3 regions of the Cytobacillus sp. FSL R5-0377 genome follow, and region 1 is predicted to be linked to each of the others. Evidence: a T-box and tRNA genes for the amino acid it is inferred to sense, from the RefSeq annotation. Region 1 holds a T-box; the other regions hold tRNA genes.

The links. The T-box of region 1 lies ahead of NSQ49_RS17965 (valine--tRNA ligase). A T-box ahead of a tRNA ligase gene usually reads a tRNA of that ligase, here a tRNA-Val.
Region 2: it has a tRNA-Val gene. The T-box ahead of NSQ49_RS17965 (valine--tRNA ligase) is inferred to sense a tRNA for this amino acid. The anticodon was not compared.
Region 3: it has a tRNA-Val gene. The T-box ahead of NSQ49_RS17965 (valine--tRNA ligase) is inferred to sense a tRNA for this amino acid. The anticodon was not compared.

What each region holds. Positions count from the first base shown of each region.
Region 1 covers NZ_JBBORA010000001.1:3,533,395-3,538,711, forward strand. Annotated here, with positions in the region: gene spoVID (stage VI sporulation protein D) at 1-717, shown strand, start outside; gene ysxE (spore coat protein YsxE) at 810-1,868, shown strand; gene NSQ49_RS17960 (hypothetical protein) at 1,882-2,073, opposite strand; T-box leader at 2,292-2,548, shown strand; gene NSQ49_RS17965 (valine--tRNA ligase) at 2,605-5,250, shown strand.
Region 2 covers NZ_JBBORA010000001.1:3,252,861-3,258,177, forward strand. Annotated here, with positions in the region: rRNA gene NSQ49_RS16570 (23S ribosomal RNA) at 1-1,862, shown strand, start outside; rRNA gene rrf (5S ribosomal RNA) at 2,114-2,230, shown strand; tRNA gene NSQ49_RS16580 (tRNA-Val) at 2,240-2,315, shown strand; tRNA gene NSQ49_RS16585 (tRNA-Thr) at 2,336-2,411, shown strand; tRNA gene NSQ49_RS16590 (tRNA-Lys) at 2,434-2,509, shown strand; tRNA gene NSQ49_RS16595 (tRNA-Leu) at 2,527-2,611, shown strand; tRNA gene NSQ49_RS16600 (tRNA-Gly) at 2,620-2,694, shown strand; tRNA gene NSQ49_RS16605 (tRNA-Leu) at 2,701-2,789, shown strand; tRNA gene NSQ49_RS16610 (tRNA-Arg) at 2,805-2,881, shown strand; tRNA gene NSQ49_RS16615 (tRNA-Pro) at 2,888-2,964, shown strand; tRNA gene NSQ49_RS16620 (tRNA-Ala) at 2,973-3,048, shown strand; tRNA gene NSQ49_RS16625 (tRNA-Met) at 3,068-3,144, shown strand; tRNA gene NSQ49_RS16630 (tRNA-Ile) at 3,163-3,239, shown strand; tRNA gene NSQ49_RS16635 (tRNA-Ser) at 3,252-3,344, shown strand; tRNA gene NSQ49_RS16640 (tRNA-Met) at 3,367-3,440, shown strand; tRNA gene NSQ49_RS16645 (tRNA-Asp) at 3,444-3,520, shown strand; tRNA gene NSQ49_RS16650 (tRNA-Phe) at 3,685-3,760, shown strand; tRNA gene NSQ49_RS16655 (tRNA-Gly) at 3,774-3,847, shown strand; tRNA gene NSQ49_RS16660 (tRNA-Ile) at 3,852-3,928, shown strand; tRNA gene NSQ49_RS16665 (tRNA-Asn) at 3,943-4,017, shown strand; tRNA gene NSQ49_RS16670 (tRNA-Ser) at 4,023-4,113, shown strand; tRNA gene NSQ49_RS16675 (tRNA-Glu) at 4,118-4,189, shown strand; gene NSQ49_RS16680 (hypothetical protein) at 4,263-4,460, opposite strand; gene glgB (1,4-alpha-glucan branching enzyme) at 4,684-5,317, shown strand, end outside.
Region 3 covers NZ_JBBORA010000001.1:1,975,880-1,981,196, forward strand. Annotated here, with positions in the region: gene NSQ49_RS10095 (cytochrome c oxidase subunit II) at 1-214, opposite strand, end outside; gene NSQ49_RS10100 (cytochrome c oxidase subunit 2A) at 227-367, opposite strand; gene NSQ49_RS10105 (hypothetical protein) at 708-839, shown strand; tRNA gene NSQ49_RS10110 (tRNA-Ile) at 923-999, opposite strand; tRNA gene NSQ49_RS10115 (tRNA-Gly) at 1,008-1,081, opposite strand; tRNA gene NSQ49_RS10120 (tRNA-Cys) at 1,100-1,173, opposite strand; tRNA gene NSQ49_RS10125 (tRNA-Gln) at 1,184-1,258, opposite strand; tRNA gene NSQ49_RS10130 (tRNA-His) at 1,284-1,359, opposite strand; tRNA gene NSQ49_RS10135 (tRNA-Trp) at 1,371-1,444, opposite strand; tRNA gene NSQ49_RS10140 (tRNA-Tyr) at 1,452-1,535, opposite strand; tRNA gene NSQ49_RS10145 (tRNA-Phe) at 1,558-1,633, opposite strand; tRNA gene NSQ49_RS10150 (tRNA-Asp) at 1,804-1,880, opposite strand; tRNA gene NSQ49_RS10155 (tRNA-Met) at 1,884-1,957, opposite strand; tRNA gene NSQ49_RS10160 (tRNA-Ser) at 2,058-2,150, opposite strand; tRNA gene NSQ49_RS10165 (tRNA-Met) at 2,174-2,250, opposite strand; tRNA gene NSQ49_RS10170 (tRNA-Ala) at 2,270-2,345, opposite strand; tRNA gene NSQ49_RS10175 (tRNA-Pro) at 2,364-2,440, opposite strand; tRNA gene NSQ49_RS10180 (tRNA-Arg) at 2,446-2,522, opposite strand; tRNA gene NSQ49_RS10185 (tRNA-Gly) at 2,530-2,604, opposite strand; tRNA gene NSQ49_RS10190 (tRNA-Leu) at 2,611-2,695, opposite strand; tRNA gene NSQ49_RS10195 (tRNA-Lys) at 2,711-2,786, opposite strand; tRNA gene NSQ49_RS10200 (tRNA-Val) at 2,964-3,039, opposite strand; tRNA gene NSQ49_RS10205 (tRNA-Glu) at 3,044-3,118, opposite strand; rRNA gene rrf (5S ribosomal RNA) at 3,143-3,259, opposite strand; rRNA gene NSQ49_RS10215 (23S ribosomal RNA) at 3,398-5,317, opposite strand, start outside.

The DNA of each region.
Region 1 (5,317 bases):
GAGGAGACAGAGGAAGAAGAGCCTATTCTCCAGGAATGGCCGTCTTTTCAGCAGGAAGAGCAGAAGCTGGAGGTAGAAAGAGAGGAACAAGTAGCCGCTCGTACCGCGGAAGATATATGGGACGAGGAACAGCAGGAAGAGCAATTAGAAACTGCAGAGGTTTATACCCCGTTCGAGGCTGAAGCAAGGAAGCAGCCTGAAAAGGAAGAGCAGGAAGTTATTAAACCGGCAATACCTGCAGCGCTTGAAGTAACACAAGAACAGCCGCAAGAAGAACAGACGCAGAAAACTGCGCCGGAAATATCCTTCTCTTCTCAGCGCAGTGAAGAGGAAACACCGCCAACTGCACAGGAAATTTATCAAATGACAGAAGCATCCGAATCAGATAGCCCTTCTTTTGAAAAGAAGCCTGTTCAGGCGGCTGCACAGGAAACTGAGGAATCTTCATCTTCTCCAGAACAAGAACAGGAAGCAAAGAAAAAGAAACTTTCCAAAAAGAAAAGCATGTCGTTAACGGAGTTTTTTGCCCGCAGGGAAGAGTCAGAAGAACATGTGAAGCTCAAGGTTTGCATTGTGCAGAACGGCGATACAATTGATGTCATTGCTGAAAGGTATGATATACCGGCTCAGCAGCTGTTAAGGGTAAATCATCTGGAAATTAATCAGGATATTTATGAAGGGCAAGTGCTGTACATTCCTGTTGCGGTAGCCCACTAAAAGGTTAAAAGGCTGAGCAGGTATTCGTAACCCGCTCAGCTATTTTCGTTTAACTTATATATTTTGTCAGTTTTGGAAAGTGAGTGGTTAAGGTGGAAGAAAAAAATCGGCTGCATAAAGTCTCTCCCATTTTAAAGCATTATTCATTAGAGCCGCATTTTGTAGAGGATTTTGGGAGGGTACAGAAGGTATACAGCAGCAAAGGTGTTTTTGCTTTAAAGAAAATAAAGCCTCAGCACGGAGCGGATTTTATAAGACATGTACAAACACTTTTTCAAAAAGGCTTCAACAGAATAGTTCCTATTTACCCAACGGTGGACGGAAGATATGCTGTACTCCATCAGAATGAATTATTTTATTTAATGCCCTGGATGTCCAATGAGGAAAAGGAGGATAGATTTGAGCGGCATCAGCAGATGCTGCGGGAATTGGCAAGACTGCACACATTGTCCTCGAGGGAGGTTCCGATAAAAAAAGAAGACCGTACCGAGCATTACGAAAATACCTTACAGGAATGGGAAAAAGAAAATGAGTTTCTGGAGGGATTCATTGAAGCGTGCGAAAGAAAAGAGTATATGTCCCCTTTTGAGCTAATGTTTTCCCTATATTACAATGATATCAGCCAGGCACTTAAATTCTCCACAAACAAATTTAAAGATTGGTTCGAAAAAACAAAGGAAGATGAAAAAGCACGAACGGTCATTATTCATGGGAAAGTTTCAACCGAACATTTTCTATACGATGATAGGGGGTATGGCTACTTTACTAATTTCGAAAAGGCAAGACAGGGGTCGCCGCTCCATGATTTATTGCCGTTTTTATCAAGGACACTAAAAACATATCCCAAAAGATCTGAGGAATGTGTAGAATGGCTTTACACTTATATGAAGTACTTTCCCTTCAGGGATGACGAGATGCTGCTGTTTCAAAGCTACTTTGCTCATCCGGGTCCTATTATCAGAGCAGCTGAGCAATATTATAAAGGGGAAGGAAAAAGGGGAGAGAGGAAGGCTGTCCAGCATCTGCAAAGGCAGTTTTGGCTGTTAAAAAATATTGAATATGCCGTTATGAGAATCGATGAGATTGAGAGACAAAAACAAGAAGCAAAAGCGGCAGCAGAAGCTCAAGCACAGGAAGGAGCCCAAAGCTGAAGGTTGAGGGCTCCTATACTAATTGAAGATGAAAGGCGATAGCGATCAGAATGAACAGCGAAAGCAGCAGCACATCGAAGGTAGTAGGCAATAATATTGTTCTAATGCCTTGAAAAACACAGAACGGGATAATGAATTGTGCACATATATTCCTGAAAGTTCTTAACCAGGGAGGCAGTTTGTAGGGATTATATTTTTTTCTCATTCGCGCATACCCCTTTCCCCAATGTTCTTATTTTACATCCTATGATTCTATTTTCCGTAAAGTGCCTATTTTCGTTTTTTTGACATAAAAAGGTGTTCCTGCCGGGTATAACTCATCAGCACTTTCAAGGATGCTGTGAATAATATATAAAAAACTGGGGTATCCTTATTGACTATAACCGTCTATTTTCGGTACTATATTTTATATATAAATTTAATATCGTTGCTAAGACAGGGAAGAGTACAATGGCTATTTGCCTTTTTAGAGAGGAAAACCAGCAGCTGAAAGGTTATCCAGGCAGAACCGTTGGAAGGTCGCCCTAGAGCATCTTTTGCGAAAGGCAGCAGCCAAGTAGTAAAAGACGGGAAATCCGTTATCTGCTTAAGTGTCAATCACTATAAGAATGTCTTTTACTGATTTTCTTTTTGGTTGAAAAAAAGGTGGTACCGCGAAGCAAACTCCATTCGTCCTTTTATGGCGAGCGGAGTTTTTTTATTTTTGCTGATTGCTTTTAGAAAGGAAGAATGAAATATGGATAACAATGAAATATCAATGCCGACGAAGTATGATCCGCAGGCGATTGAAAAAGGGAGATATCACTGGTGGCTGGAAGGAAAGTTCTTTGAAGCAAAAGATGATGAAACAAAGCAGCCGTATACAATTGTGATTCCGCCTCCAAACGTAACCGGAAGACTTCATCTTGGCCACGCATGGGATACGACTCTGCAGGATATCCTCACACGAATGAAGCGTATGCAGGGGTACGATGTTTTATGGCTTCCGGGAATGGACCATGCGGGTATTGCCACTCAGGCAAAGGTGGAAGAAAAGCTCCGAAATGAAGGCAAAAGCCGCTATGATCTAGGCCGCGAGAAATTCGTAGAAGAAACCTGGAAATGGAAAGAGGAGTATGCGAGCCATATCCGCCAGCAATGGTCAAAGCTTGGATTAGGGCTTGATTACAGCCGTGAACGCTTCACGCTGGATGAAGGGCTTTCAAAGGCTGTTAGAGAGGTTTTTGTTTCACTTTATAATAAAGGCCTTATTTACCGCGGCGAGTACATCATCAACTGGGATCCGTCTACAAAAACAGCCCTATCTGATATCGAAGTTATTTATAAGGATGTTCAAGGTGCCTTCTACCACATGAGATATCCTCTGGCAGATGGATCGGGTCATATCGAAATTGCTACTACACGCCCAGAAACAATGCTTGGCGATACTGCTGTAGCGGTACACCCTGAAGATGAACGCTATAAGCATTTAATCGGCAAGACAGTTAAACTGCCGATTACAGGAAGGGAAATTCCGATTGTTGCTGATGATTATGTAGAAATGGATTTTGGATCTGGAGCTGTAAAAATTACGCCTGCTCATGACCCAAATGATTTCGAAATCGGAAACCGCCACAATCTTGAAAGAATTCTTGTTATGAATGAAGACGGCACGATGAATAGCAGAGCTGGTAAGTATCAGGGGATGGACCGGTTTGAATGCCGCAAGCAGATTGTAAAGGACCTTCAGGAAGAAGGCGTTCTTTTCAAAATTGAAGAGCATATGCATTCTGTGGGCCATTCAGAGCGAAGCGGTGCAGTAGTTGAACCATACCTTTCAACGCAGTGGTTTGTTAAAATGCAGCCTCTTGCGGATGAAGCCATTGCTCTTCAAAATAAAGAGGAAAAAGTAAACTTTGTTCCGGACCGATTTGAAAAAACGTATCTGCGCTGGATGGAAAATATACGCGACTGGTGCATTTCACGCCAGCTCTGGTGGGGACACCGCATACCGGCGTGGTATCACAGGGAGACCGGCGAGGTTTATGTAGGTCAGGAAGCTCCTGTGGACAGCGAAAACTGGGAACAGGATAAAGATGTATTAGATACTTGGTTCAGTTCAGCATTATGGCCGTTTTCCACAATGGGCTGGCCGGATACTGATTCCGCTGACTTTAAGAGATACTATCCGACTGCTGCCCTTGTAACAGGCTATGACATCATTTTCTTCTGGGTATCCCGGATGATCTTCCAGGGTCTCGAATTTACAGGAGAGCGCCCATTCGAGGATGTATTAATTCATGGTCTTGTTCGAGATTCACAGGGACGCAAGATGAGTAAATCACTTGGAAATGGCGTTGATCCGATGGATGTTATCGACCAGTATGGTGCCGACTCACTCCGATACTTCCTTTCTACGGGAAGCTCGCCGGGGCAAGATCTTCGTTTTAGCATGGAAAAGGTAGAGGCAACCTGGAACTTTGCCAATAAAATCTGGAACGCATCACGTTTTGCTTTAATGAATATGGATGGATTAAAGTTCGAAGAAATCGATTTAAGCGGCGAAAAGTCTGTTGCTGATAAATGGATTCTGACCCGTTTAAATGAAACAATCGAGACTGTTACAAGATTATCTGACCGCTATGAGTTTGGTGAGGTTGGCCGAGTTCTGTACAACTTCATCTGGGATGATTTCTGCGACTGGTATATAGAAATGGCGAAGATTCCGCTGTATGGAGAAGATGAAGCTGCCAAGAAAACAACCCGCTCCATCCTGGCATATGTACTGGATAACACAATGCGTCTCCTTCATCCATTTATGCCATTTATTACAGAGGAAATTTGGCAGAACCTTCCTCACTCAGGAGACTCCATTACGGTTGCCCAGTGGCCGGAAGTACAGGCTGAATATACAGACAATCAGGCTGCAAATGAAATGAAGCTGCTTGTTGAAATTATCCGTTCTGTCCGCAACAGCCGTGCTGAAGTGAACACGCCGATGAGCAAGAAGATTAAAATGATGGTAAGGGCTAAAGACCATGAAATTCTTGCTACACTGGAAAATAACCGTGCCTATGTTGAACGCTTCTGTAATCCTGAGGAACTGGTGCTGGCTTTAGAGGTTGAAACACCTGATAAGGCGATGACAGCCGTAGTGACTGGGGCAGAAATTATCCTCCCGCTTGAAGGCTTGATTAATATCGAAGAAGAAGTGGCCAGACTGCAAAAAGAGTGGGATAAATTAAATAAAGAAGTTGAACGTGTTCAAAAGAAACTTTCAAATGAAGGCTTTATTAAAAAAGCGCCGGAAAAAGTAATTGAGGAAGAAAAAGCAAAAGAACAAGACTACAGCGAAAAGAGAGCAGCTGTGGAAGCTCGGATCAAAGAGCTAAAAGGGGAATAAATAGTTGCTGCGGAAGGCGGATCCGAATCTGGGATTCGTCTTCCTTCCTGTATAACGGAGGTGTAAA
Region 2 (5,317 bases), 280 kb from region 1:
AAGGATGTGGAGTTGCTTAGACAACCAGGATGTTGGCTTAGAAGCAGCCACCATTTAAAGAGTGCGTAATAGCTCACTGGTCGAGTGACTCCGCGCCGAAAATGTACCGGGGCTAAACGTATCACCGAAGCTGTGGATTGACATCTTTCGATGTCAGTGGTAGGAGAGCGTTCTAAGGGCGTTGAAGCCAGACCGCAAGGACTGGTGGAGCGCTTAGAAGTGAGAATGCCGGTATGAGTAGCGAAAGATGGGTGAGAATCCCATCCACCGAATGCCTAAGGTTTCCTGAGGAAGGCTCGTCCGCTCAGGGTTAGTCGGGACCTAAGCCGAGGCTGAAAAGCGTAGGCGATGGACAACAGGTTGATATTCCTGTACCACCTCTTTACCGTTTGAGCAATGGGGGGACGCAGGAGGATAGGGTAAGCGCGCTGCTGGATTAGCGCGTCCAAGCAGTTAGGCCGGTAACGAGGCAAATCCCGTTACCACATAGGCTGAGCTGTGACGGCGAGGGAAATTTAGTACCGAAGTTCCTGATTCCACACTGCCAAGAAAAGCCTCTAGCGAGGGAAAAGGTGCCCGTACCGCAAACCGACACAGGTAGGCGAGGAGAGAATCCTAAGGTGAGCGAGAGAACTCTCGTTAAGGAACTCGGCAAAATGACCCCGTAACTTCGGGAGAAGGGGTGCTCATTAGGGTGAATAGCCCTGATGAGCCGCAGTGAATAGGCCCAGGCGACTGTTTAGCAAAAACACAGGTCTCTGCGAAGCCGCAAGGCGAAGTATAGGGGCTGACGCCTGCCCGGTGCTGGAAGGTTAAGAGGAGAGGTTAGCGCAAGCGAAGCTTTGAATCGAAGCCCCAGTAAACGGCGGCCGTAACTATAACGGTCCTAAGGTAGCGAAATTCCTTGTCGGGTAAGTTCCGACCCGCACGAAAGGCGTAACGATCTGGGCACTGTCTCAACGAGAGACTCGGTGAAATTATAGTACCTGTGAAGATGCAGGTTACCCGCGACAGGACGGAAAGACCCCGTGGAGCTTTACTGTAGCCTGATATTGAATTTTGGTACAGCTTGTACAGGATAGGTAGGAGCCTGAGAAGCCGGAGCGCCAGCTTCGGTGGAGGCGTCGGTGGGATACTACCCTGGCTGTATTGAAATTCTAACCCGCGCCCCTTATCGGGGCGGGAGACAGTGTCAGGTGGGCAGTTTGACTGGGGCGGTCGCCTCCTAAAAAGTAACGGAGGCGCCCAAAGGTTCCCTCAGAATGGTTGGAAATCATTCGCAGAGTGTAAAGGCACAAGGGAGCTTGACTGCGAGACCTACAAGTCGAGCAGGGACGAAAGTCGGGCTTAGTGATCCGGTGGTTCCGCATGGAAGGGCCATCGCTCAACGGATAAAAGCTACCCCGGGGATAACAGGCTTATCTCCCCCAAGAGTCCACATCGACGGGGAGGTTTGGCACCTCGATGTCGGCTCATCGCATCCTGGGGCTGTAGTCGGTCCCAAGGGTTGGGCTGTTCGCCCATTAAAGCGGTACGCGAGCTGGGTTCAGAACGTCGTGAGACAGTTCGGTCCCTATCCGTCGTGGGCGCAGGAAATTTGAGAGGAGCTGTCCTTAGTACGAGAGGACCGGGATGGACGCACCGCTGGTGTACCAGTTGTCTTGCCAAAGGCATCGCTGGGTAGCTATGTGCGGAAGGGATAAGTGCTGAAAGCATCTAAGCATGAAGCCCCCCTCGAGATGAGATTTCCCATAGCGTCAAGCTAGTAAGATCCCTGAAAGATGATCAGGTTGATAGGTCAGAGGTGGAAGCGTGGCGACATGTGGAGCTGACTGATACTAATCGATCGAGGACTTAACCAAAACGACAAGCGGAGGCGACTGTTCAACTTCGAGAGACGTTGGAGAGCCGTTCATTCAAATCCTGGTTTTGGATTGGAGGGACGGATCGAAACGGCCGAGAAGTTAGGAGCCGAAGCTAGACAAGTCATTGGTGAATACTCGGTAAATACTTCTTCATACATTATCTAGTTTTGAGGGAACGAAAAAAAAGTAAATTTCCTCTTGAAAAATGATAAAAAGACGGTATAATAATACTTGTCTTTGAAAAATAGTCTGGTGGCGATAGCGAGAAGGTCACACCCGTTCCCATACCGAACACGGAAGTTAAGCTTCTCAGCGCCGATGGTAGTTAGGGGCTGTCCCCTTGTGAGAGTAGGACGCTGCCGGGCGTTAATAATGGAGGATTAGCTCAGCTGGGAGAGCATCTGCCTTACAAGCAGAGGGTCGGCGGTTCGATCCCGTCATCCTCCACCATTAATTTAAATGTACAAGCTGCCGGTGTAGCTCAATTGGTAGAGCAACTGACTTGTAATCAGTAGGTTGGGGGTTCAAGTCCTCTCGCCGGCACCACTTCATTTCTTTTATAGAATATGAGCCATTAGCTCAGTCGGTAGAGCATCTGACTTTTAATCAGAGGGTCGAAGGTTCGAGTCCTTCATGGCTCACCATTTTTAATTTTTATATTGCGGGTGTGGCGGAATTGGCAGACGCACCAGACTTAGGATCTGGCGCCGCAAGGCGTGGGGGTTCGACTCCCTTCACCCGCACCATTATTTTTGCGGAAGTAGTTCAGTGGTAGAACATCACCTTGCCAAGGTGGGGGTCGCGGGTTCGAATCCCGTCTTCCGCTCCATTTATTGCCGGGGTGGCGGAACTGGCAGACGCACAGGACTTAAAATCCTGCGGTAGGTGACTACCGTACCGGTTCGATTCCGGTCCTCGGCACCAGTAGAATTTAATATTGCGCCCGTAGCTCAATTGGATAGAGCGTTTGACTACGGATCAAAAGGTTAGGGGTTCGACTCCTCTCGGGCGCGCCATATTAACGGGGAGTAGCTCAGCTTGGTAGAGCACTTGGTTTGGGACCAAGGGGTCGCAGGTTCGAATCCTGTCTTCCCGACCATTTATATTGGGGCCTTAGCTCAGCTGGGAGAGCGCCTGCTTTGCACGCAGGAGGTCAGCGGTTCGATCCCGCTAGGCTCCACCATAATTATTTTTACTGTTTTGGCGGTGTAGCTCAGCTGGCTAGAGCGTACGGTTCATACCCGTGAGGTCGGGGGTTCGATCCCCTCCGCCGCTACCATTTTAATTAAACGATGCTGGACCTTTAGCTCAGCTGGTTAGAGCAGACGGCTCATAACCGTCCGGTCGTAGGTTCGAGTCCTACAAGGTCCACCACTTTTCTTATACGGAGGAATACCCAAGTCCGGCTGAAGGGATCGGTCTTGAAAACCGACAGGCGGGTCAAACCGCGCAGGGGTTCGAATCCCCTTTCCTCCTCCATAATTTATTTTAATATTATTGTCGCGGGGTGGAGCAGTCCGGTAGCTCGTCGGGCTCATAACCCGAAGGTCGCAGGTTCAAATCCTGCCCCCGCAATCTGGTCCGGTAGTTCAGTTGGTTAGAATGCCTGCCTGTCACGCAGGAGGTCGCGGGTTCGAGTCCCGTCCGGACCGCCATTTTTAAAAGAAAGTTTGGCTCAGTAGCTCAGTCGGTAGAGGATTTTAAAAGAATGCAGCTGCGAAGCATTTCATCATCGAATAGCATGCTTTTAAAATCTGCGACAAAGAACGCAGGGCTTTGAAGCACATTTATTTAGATTTAGGGATATAATATTATTTTTGGCTCAGTAGCTCAGTCGGTAGAGCAAAGGACTGAAAATCCTTGTGTCGGCGGTTCGATTCCGTCCTGAGCCACCATTTTAGACCTTATGCGGGTGTAGTTTAGTGGTAAAACCTCAGCCTTCCAAGCTGATGATGAGGGTTCGATTCCCTTCACCCGCTCCAAAATGGGCCTATAGCTCAGCTGGTTAGAGCGCACGCCTGATAAGCGTGAGGTCGATGGTTCGAGTCCATTTAGGCCCACCATTTTATATTATTGTTCCGCAGTAGCTCAGTGGTAGAGCATTCGGCTGTTAACCGAACGGTCGTAGGTTCGAATCCTACCTGCGGAGCCATATATGGGGAAGTACTCAAGTGGCTGAAGAGGCGCCCCTGCTAAGGGTGTAGGTCGGGTAACCGGCGCGAGGGTTCAAATCCCTCCTTCTCCGCCATATTGGCCCCTTGGTCAAGCGGTTAAGACACCGCCCTTTCACGGCGGTAACACGGGTTCGAATCCCGTAGGGGTCATACAAAAAAGCTGTCAACTAATTGTTGGCAGCTTTTTTGTTGTTTTCATTTTGTGATACATGCCATCTTCAATTTAATCAAATTTTTCTTCTTTCCCGCTTAATTTATTGCCGGGATTATTCAAATCGATATCAGAAGATATTCCTGTATAAGGGCCCCTAAACATATCACCAGTGGCCAGAATCTTACCATCCGGTGCTTCAAATAGTGGAATCTTTATTTCATCCCTGGATGCCTCATTCAATAAAAACTCCTCTTCCTTATTGCTCAAAATATTATTCTCCTTTCATTTTCGGTTTGCAGACTTTGTTATATTTTGTCTAAGTTTACCGGAGATTATGTCGAAGTCTGTTAATCTGAGTCAGATGCTGTCGGTTGTTAGCGGAATATGAACGATACTGTCATAAAATTAAAAAAACTTTTACAAGGGATTTTCTCAGGTTCGGCGAATATAACAGGAAAGTCAAAAGAAACGAGACTAGGTGGGGAGAAGGATGGTAGTGGATACTTTGTTGCCAACCGATTATCAACTGCATTTGTTCCATGAAGGGACTCTCTATGAGAGTCACCAGTTATTTGGTGCACATGTAATTTCAAACGGTGAAACAGTAATTACCCGTTTTTGTGTGTGGGCACCGAATGCTGAAATTATCAGATTAGTCGGTGATTTTAATGATTGGAATGGAGAAGGCTATACCTTACATAGAGTGAATAATGAAGGTGTCTGGGTTATTCAGCTTGATGGAAACATGGAAGGTGCCTTGTATAAGTACGAAATTACAACAAAGAAAGGAGATAAGCAATTAAAGGCTGATCCTTATAGCTTTTTTTCAGAAGTAAGGCCAAATACAGCCTCTAAAGTTTATTCGCTGGACGGATATAAGTGGAATGACAGCAAATGGATGCAAAAGAAAGAAAAGAAGCCTATATTCACAGAGCCTGCGGTCATTTATGAGGTCCACTTGGGTTCGTGGAAGCTAAAAGAATCTGGGAGCCTGTATACGTACAGGGAGCTTGCAGATGAATTAATCCCTTATGTGGTAGAGCACGGGTTTACTCATATAGAAATGCTTCCTCTAATTGAGCACCCGCTCGACGCTTCATGGGGGTATCAGGGAACAGGCTATT
Region 3 (5,317 bases), 1.6 Mb from region 1:
GCGTCATGACTACTTCATACTCTTTCTCGCCTATCTTCTTAATCCCTGGATTATCGAACGGTGCTGTTTCATCCACTTTCTGCGGATCAATTCGCTCTCCATAGCTCGGCGGCCCCAGCTCCAGGGCGAATGTCTGGTAGCCCGTAATCAGCATGAATCCAATAATCATCCCAAAGCTTAGAATCAGCCATATCTTCTCTGACCGATGCATCATTTTGTATCCCCCCTATAATCTGGCCATATACAGGCCATACACTATTAAATAAGTAACAAAGATCCCAAGCCCTACAACTGTAACTGAAAAGAACGTACCCTTTAGAGAGTTATGTTCCTTTGAACTGCTCTGGTTCACTTTTCGTGCATCCACCTTCCATCAGCTCCTTAGCTTTGTTACCTACATCATAGTTGAGAAGGGTTTTCATAAAAGTGAATTGAATCACACTTTTTTCATATATCTTCAAAGCAAAAGGCCTGCAATTTTGGTTAAACACTGTAGTACCAAGGGTTATCTCTATTGAACAGTGCTCTGGTAAGCATATAGGTTCACAAATAGTTCACAAAAAGTCACTTACCAGAAGTCCTATAATGATCATAGAATTTCAAGCTTGTAAGATGGTATTTTATGTTAAAATGATTTTGAGGGATGTAAACTATTGTTCTTAAACTAAACGCAAGTTAAGAAATTAATTAAAATTGGGGTGACTATTTTGGATGCTTTCGTGATTTTAGCTTTTTCATTAGCTGCGGGTGCGTTCTCTTTTGCATTATTTTCAGATGGTAAAGTTAAGAAACTTGAAAAGAGAGTGAAAGATTTAGAAGATAATATAAACGAAAATTAGAATGGCCAGACTAAACTCAAGAAGTTTCACATATATAAAAAAACTAATCCCTATTGGAATTAGTTTGAAAATGGTATGTATAATGGTGGGCCTAAATGGACTCGAACCATCGACCTCACGCTTATCAGGCGTGCGCTCTAACCAGCTGAGCTATAGGCCCATATGTGTTGGAGCGGGTGAAGGGAATCGAACCCTCATCATCAGCTTGGAAGGCTGAGGTTTTACCACTAAACTACACCCGCTTTGTAAGGAATATAAGTTGGAGGCAACACCCGGATTTGAACCGGGGATGGAGGTTTTGCAGACCTCTGCCTTACCACTTGGCTATGCTGCCTTAAAAAAAATGGCTGGGCTAGCAGGATTCGAACCTGCGAGTGACGGAGTCAAAGTCCGGTGCCTTACCGCTTGGCTATAGCCCAATAATAATGCAATTTAAAAGAATAATGGGGCGATTGATGGGAATCGAACCCACGAATGTCGGAGCCACAATCCGATGCGTTAACCACTTCGCCACAACCGCCACTATCCTACTGGCAGGGGTAGTAGGAATCGAACCCACATCAAAGGTTTTGGAGACCTTCGTTTTACCATTAAACTATACCCCTATATCAATGGTGGAGGGGGGCAGATTCGAACTGCCGAACCCGAAGGAGCGGATTTACAGTCCGCCGCGTTTAGCCACTTCGCTACCCCTCCAAGTCTGTAAAGACTAAGAAAATGGTGGCTCAGGACGGAATCGAACCGCCGACACAAGGATTTTCAGTCCTTTGCTCTACCGACTGAGCTACTGAGCCAAAATAATATTATATCCCTAAATCTAAATAAATGTGCTTCAAAGCCATGCGTTCTTTGTCGCAGATTTTAAAAGCATGCTATTCGATGATGAAAAGCTTCGCAGCTGCATTCTTTTAAAATCCTCTACCGACTGAGCTACTGAGCCAAAGCTTATATCTCTTTGTAAAAATGGCGGTCCGGACGGGACTCGAACCCGCGACCTCCTGCGTGACAGGCAGGCATTCTAACCAACTGAACTACCGGACCGGATTGCGGGGGCAGGATTTGAACCTGCGACCTTCGGGTTATGAGCCCGACGAGCTACCGGACTGCTCCACCCCGCGATAGTATTATTTATGTGATTTGTCTATGCTCACATCAAGCATTTCATCGCAGCTTATTCGGTGATATAACCGCCCCGCGACAATAATATTAAAGAAAATATGGAGGAGGAAAGGGGATTCGAACCCCTGCGCGGTTTGACCCGCCTGTCGGTTTTCAAGACCGATCCCTTCAGCCGGACTTGGGTATTCCTCCAATGTTGTATAAGATAATCATATTGGTAGCGGCGGAGGGGATCGAACCCCCGACCTCACGGGTATGAACCGTACGCTCTAGCCAGCTGAGCTACACCGCCGAAATGATTATATATTTTATGGTGGAGCCTAGCGGGATCGAACCGCTGACCTCCTGCGTGCAAAGCAGGCGCTCTCCCAGCTGAGCTAAGGCCCCATGTAAAAGAAGTGTCGCTGGTCGGGAAGACAGGATTCGAACCTGCGACCCCTTGGTCCCAAACCAAGTGCTCTACCAAGCTGAGCTACTCCCCGTAATATGGCGCGCCCGAGAGGAGTCGAACCCCTAACCTTTTGATCCGTAGTCAAACGCTCTATCCAATTGAGCTACGGGCGCAAAATAATGGAGCGGAAGACGGGATTCGAACCCGCGACCCCCACCTTGGCAAGGTGATGTTCTACCACTGAACTACTTCCGCTTAAAATGGTGCGGGTGAAGGGAGTCGAACCCCCACGCCTTGCGGCGCCAGATCCTAAGTCTGGTGCGTCTGCCAATTCCGCCACACCCGCAATATGAAATTAAAATGGTGAGCCATGAAGGACTCGAACCTTCGACCCTCTGATTAAAAGTCAGATGCTCTACCGACTGAGCTAATGGCTCTCACTAAAATTACGTTGCCTAAATCCTGAAACTTCCAGGTCAGATGTTCCAAAGCCCTGCGTGCTTTGTCACAGATTGCTATTCAGATGATGAATCTCACTGATGCTGCAATCTGCTCTACCGACTGAGCTAATGGCTCATACCTCTTTGAAGAGCATTTTGCTCATTCAGGAGTTATGGTGGAGGATGACGGGATCGAACCGCCGACCCTCTGCTTGTAAGGCAGATGCTCTCCCAGCTGAGCTAATCCTCCAAAGTGGTGACCCCTACGGGATTCGAACCCGTGTTACCGCCGTGAAAGGGCGGTGTCTTAACCGCTTGACCAAGGGGCCATATAAAGTTACCCAAACAGGGTTGCCCGGCAGCGTCCTACTCTCACAGGGGGACAGCCCCCAACTACCATCGGCGCTGAGAAGCTTAACTTCCGTGTTCGGTATGGGAACGGGTGTGACCTTCTCGCTATCGCCACCGGACTATTTGGTTGAAGAAACTTCGTTCCCTCAAAACTAGATAATGTATGAAGAAGCATTTTGCCGAGTATTCACCAATGACTTGTCTAGCTTCGGCTCCTAACTTCTCTCGAAGTTGAACAGTCGCCTCCGCTTTTCATTTTGGTTAAGTCCTCGATCGATTAGTATCAGTCAGCTCCACATGTCGCCACGCTTCCACCTCTGACCTATCAACCTGATCATCTTTCAGGGATCTTACTAGCTTGACGCTATGGGAAATCTCATCTCGAGGGGGGCTTCATGCTTAGATGCTTTCAGCACTTATCCCTTCCGCACATAGCTACCCAGCGATGCCTTTGGCAAGACAACTGGTACACCAGCGGTGCGTCCATCCCGGTCCTCTCGTACTAAGGACAGCTCCTCTCAAATTTCCTGCGCCCACGACGGATAGGGACCGAACTGTCTCACGACGTTCTGAACCCAGCTCGCGTACCGCTTTAATGGGCGAACAGCCCAACCCTTGGGACCGACTACAGCCCCAGGATGCGATGAGCCGACATCGAGGTGCCAAACCTCCCCGTCGATGTGGACTCTTGGGGGAGATAAGCCTGTTATCCCCGGGGTAGCTTTTATCCGTTGAGCGATGGCCCTTCCATGCGGAACCACCGGATCACTAAGCCCGACTTTCGTCCCTGCTCGACTTGTAGGTCTCGCAGTCAAGCTCCCTTGTGCCTTTACACTCTGCGAATGATTTCCAACCATTCTGAGGGAACCTTTGGGCGCCTCCGTTACTTTTTAGGAGGCGACCGCCCCAGTCAAACTGCCCACCTGACACTGTCTCCCGCCCCGATAAGGGGCGCGGGTTAGAATTTCAATACAGCCAGGGTAGTATCCCACCGACGCCTCCACCGAAGCTGGCGCTCCGGCTTCTCAGGCTCCTACCTATCCTGTACAAGCTGTACCAAAATTCAATATCAGGCTACAGTAAAGCTCCACGGGGTCTTTCCGTCCTGTCGCGGGTAACCTGCATCTTCACAGGTACTATAATTTCACCGAGTCTCTCGTTGAGACAGTGCCCAGATCGTTACGCCTTTCGTGCGGGTCGGAACTTACCCGACAAGGAATTTCGCTACCTTAGGACCGTTATAGTTACGGCCGCCGTTTACTGGGGCTTCGATTCAAAGCTTCGCTTGCGCTAACCTCTCCTCTTAACCTTCCAGCACCGGGCAGGCGTCAGCCCCTATACTTCGCCTTGCGGCTTCGCAGAGACCTGTGTTTTTGCTAAACAGTCGCCTGGGCCTATTCACTGCGGCTCATCAGGGCTATTCACCCTAATGAGCACCCCTTCTCCCGAAGTTACGGGGTCATTTTGCCGAGTTCCTTAACGAGAGTTCTCTCGCTCACCTTAGGATTCTCTCCTCGCCTACCTGTGTCGGTTTGCGGTACGGGCACCTTTTCCCTCGCTAGAGGCTTTTCTTGGCAGTGTGGAATCAGGAACTTCGGTACTAAATTTCCCTCGCCGTCACAGCTCAGCCTATGTGGTAACGGGATTTGCCTCGTTACCGGCCTAACTGCTTGGACGCGCTAATCCAGCAGCGCGCTTACCCTATCCTCCTGCGTCCCCCCATTGCTCAAACGGTAAAGAGGTGGTACAGGAATATCAACCTGTTGTCCATCGCCTACGCTTTTCAGCCTCGGCTTAGGTCCCGACTAACCCTGAGCGGACGAGCCTTCCTCAGGAAACCTTAGGCATTCGGTGGATGGGATTCTCACCCATCTTTCGCTACTCATACCGGCATTCTCACTTCTAAGCGCTCCACCAGTCCTTGCGGTCTGGCTTCAACGCCCTTAGAACGCTCTCCTACCACTGACATCGAAAGATGTCAATCCACAGCTTCGGTGATACGTTTAGCCCCGGTACATTTTCGGCGCGGAGTCACTCGACCAGTGAGCTATTACGCACTCTTTAAATGGTGGCTGCTTCTAAGCCAACATCCTGGTTGTCTAAGCAACTCCACATCCTTTTCCACTTAACGTATACTTTGGGACCTTAGCTGGTGGTCTGGGCTGTTTCCCTCTTGA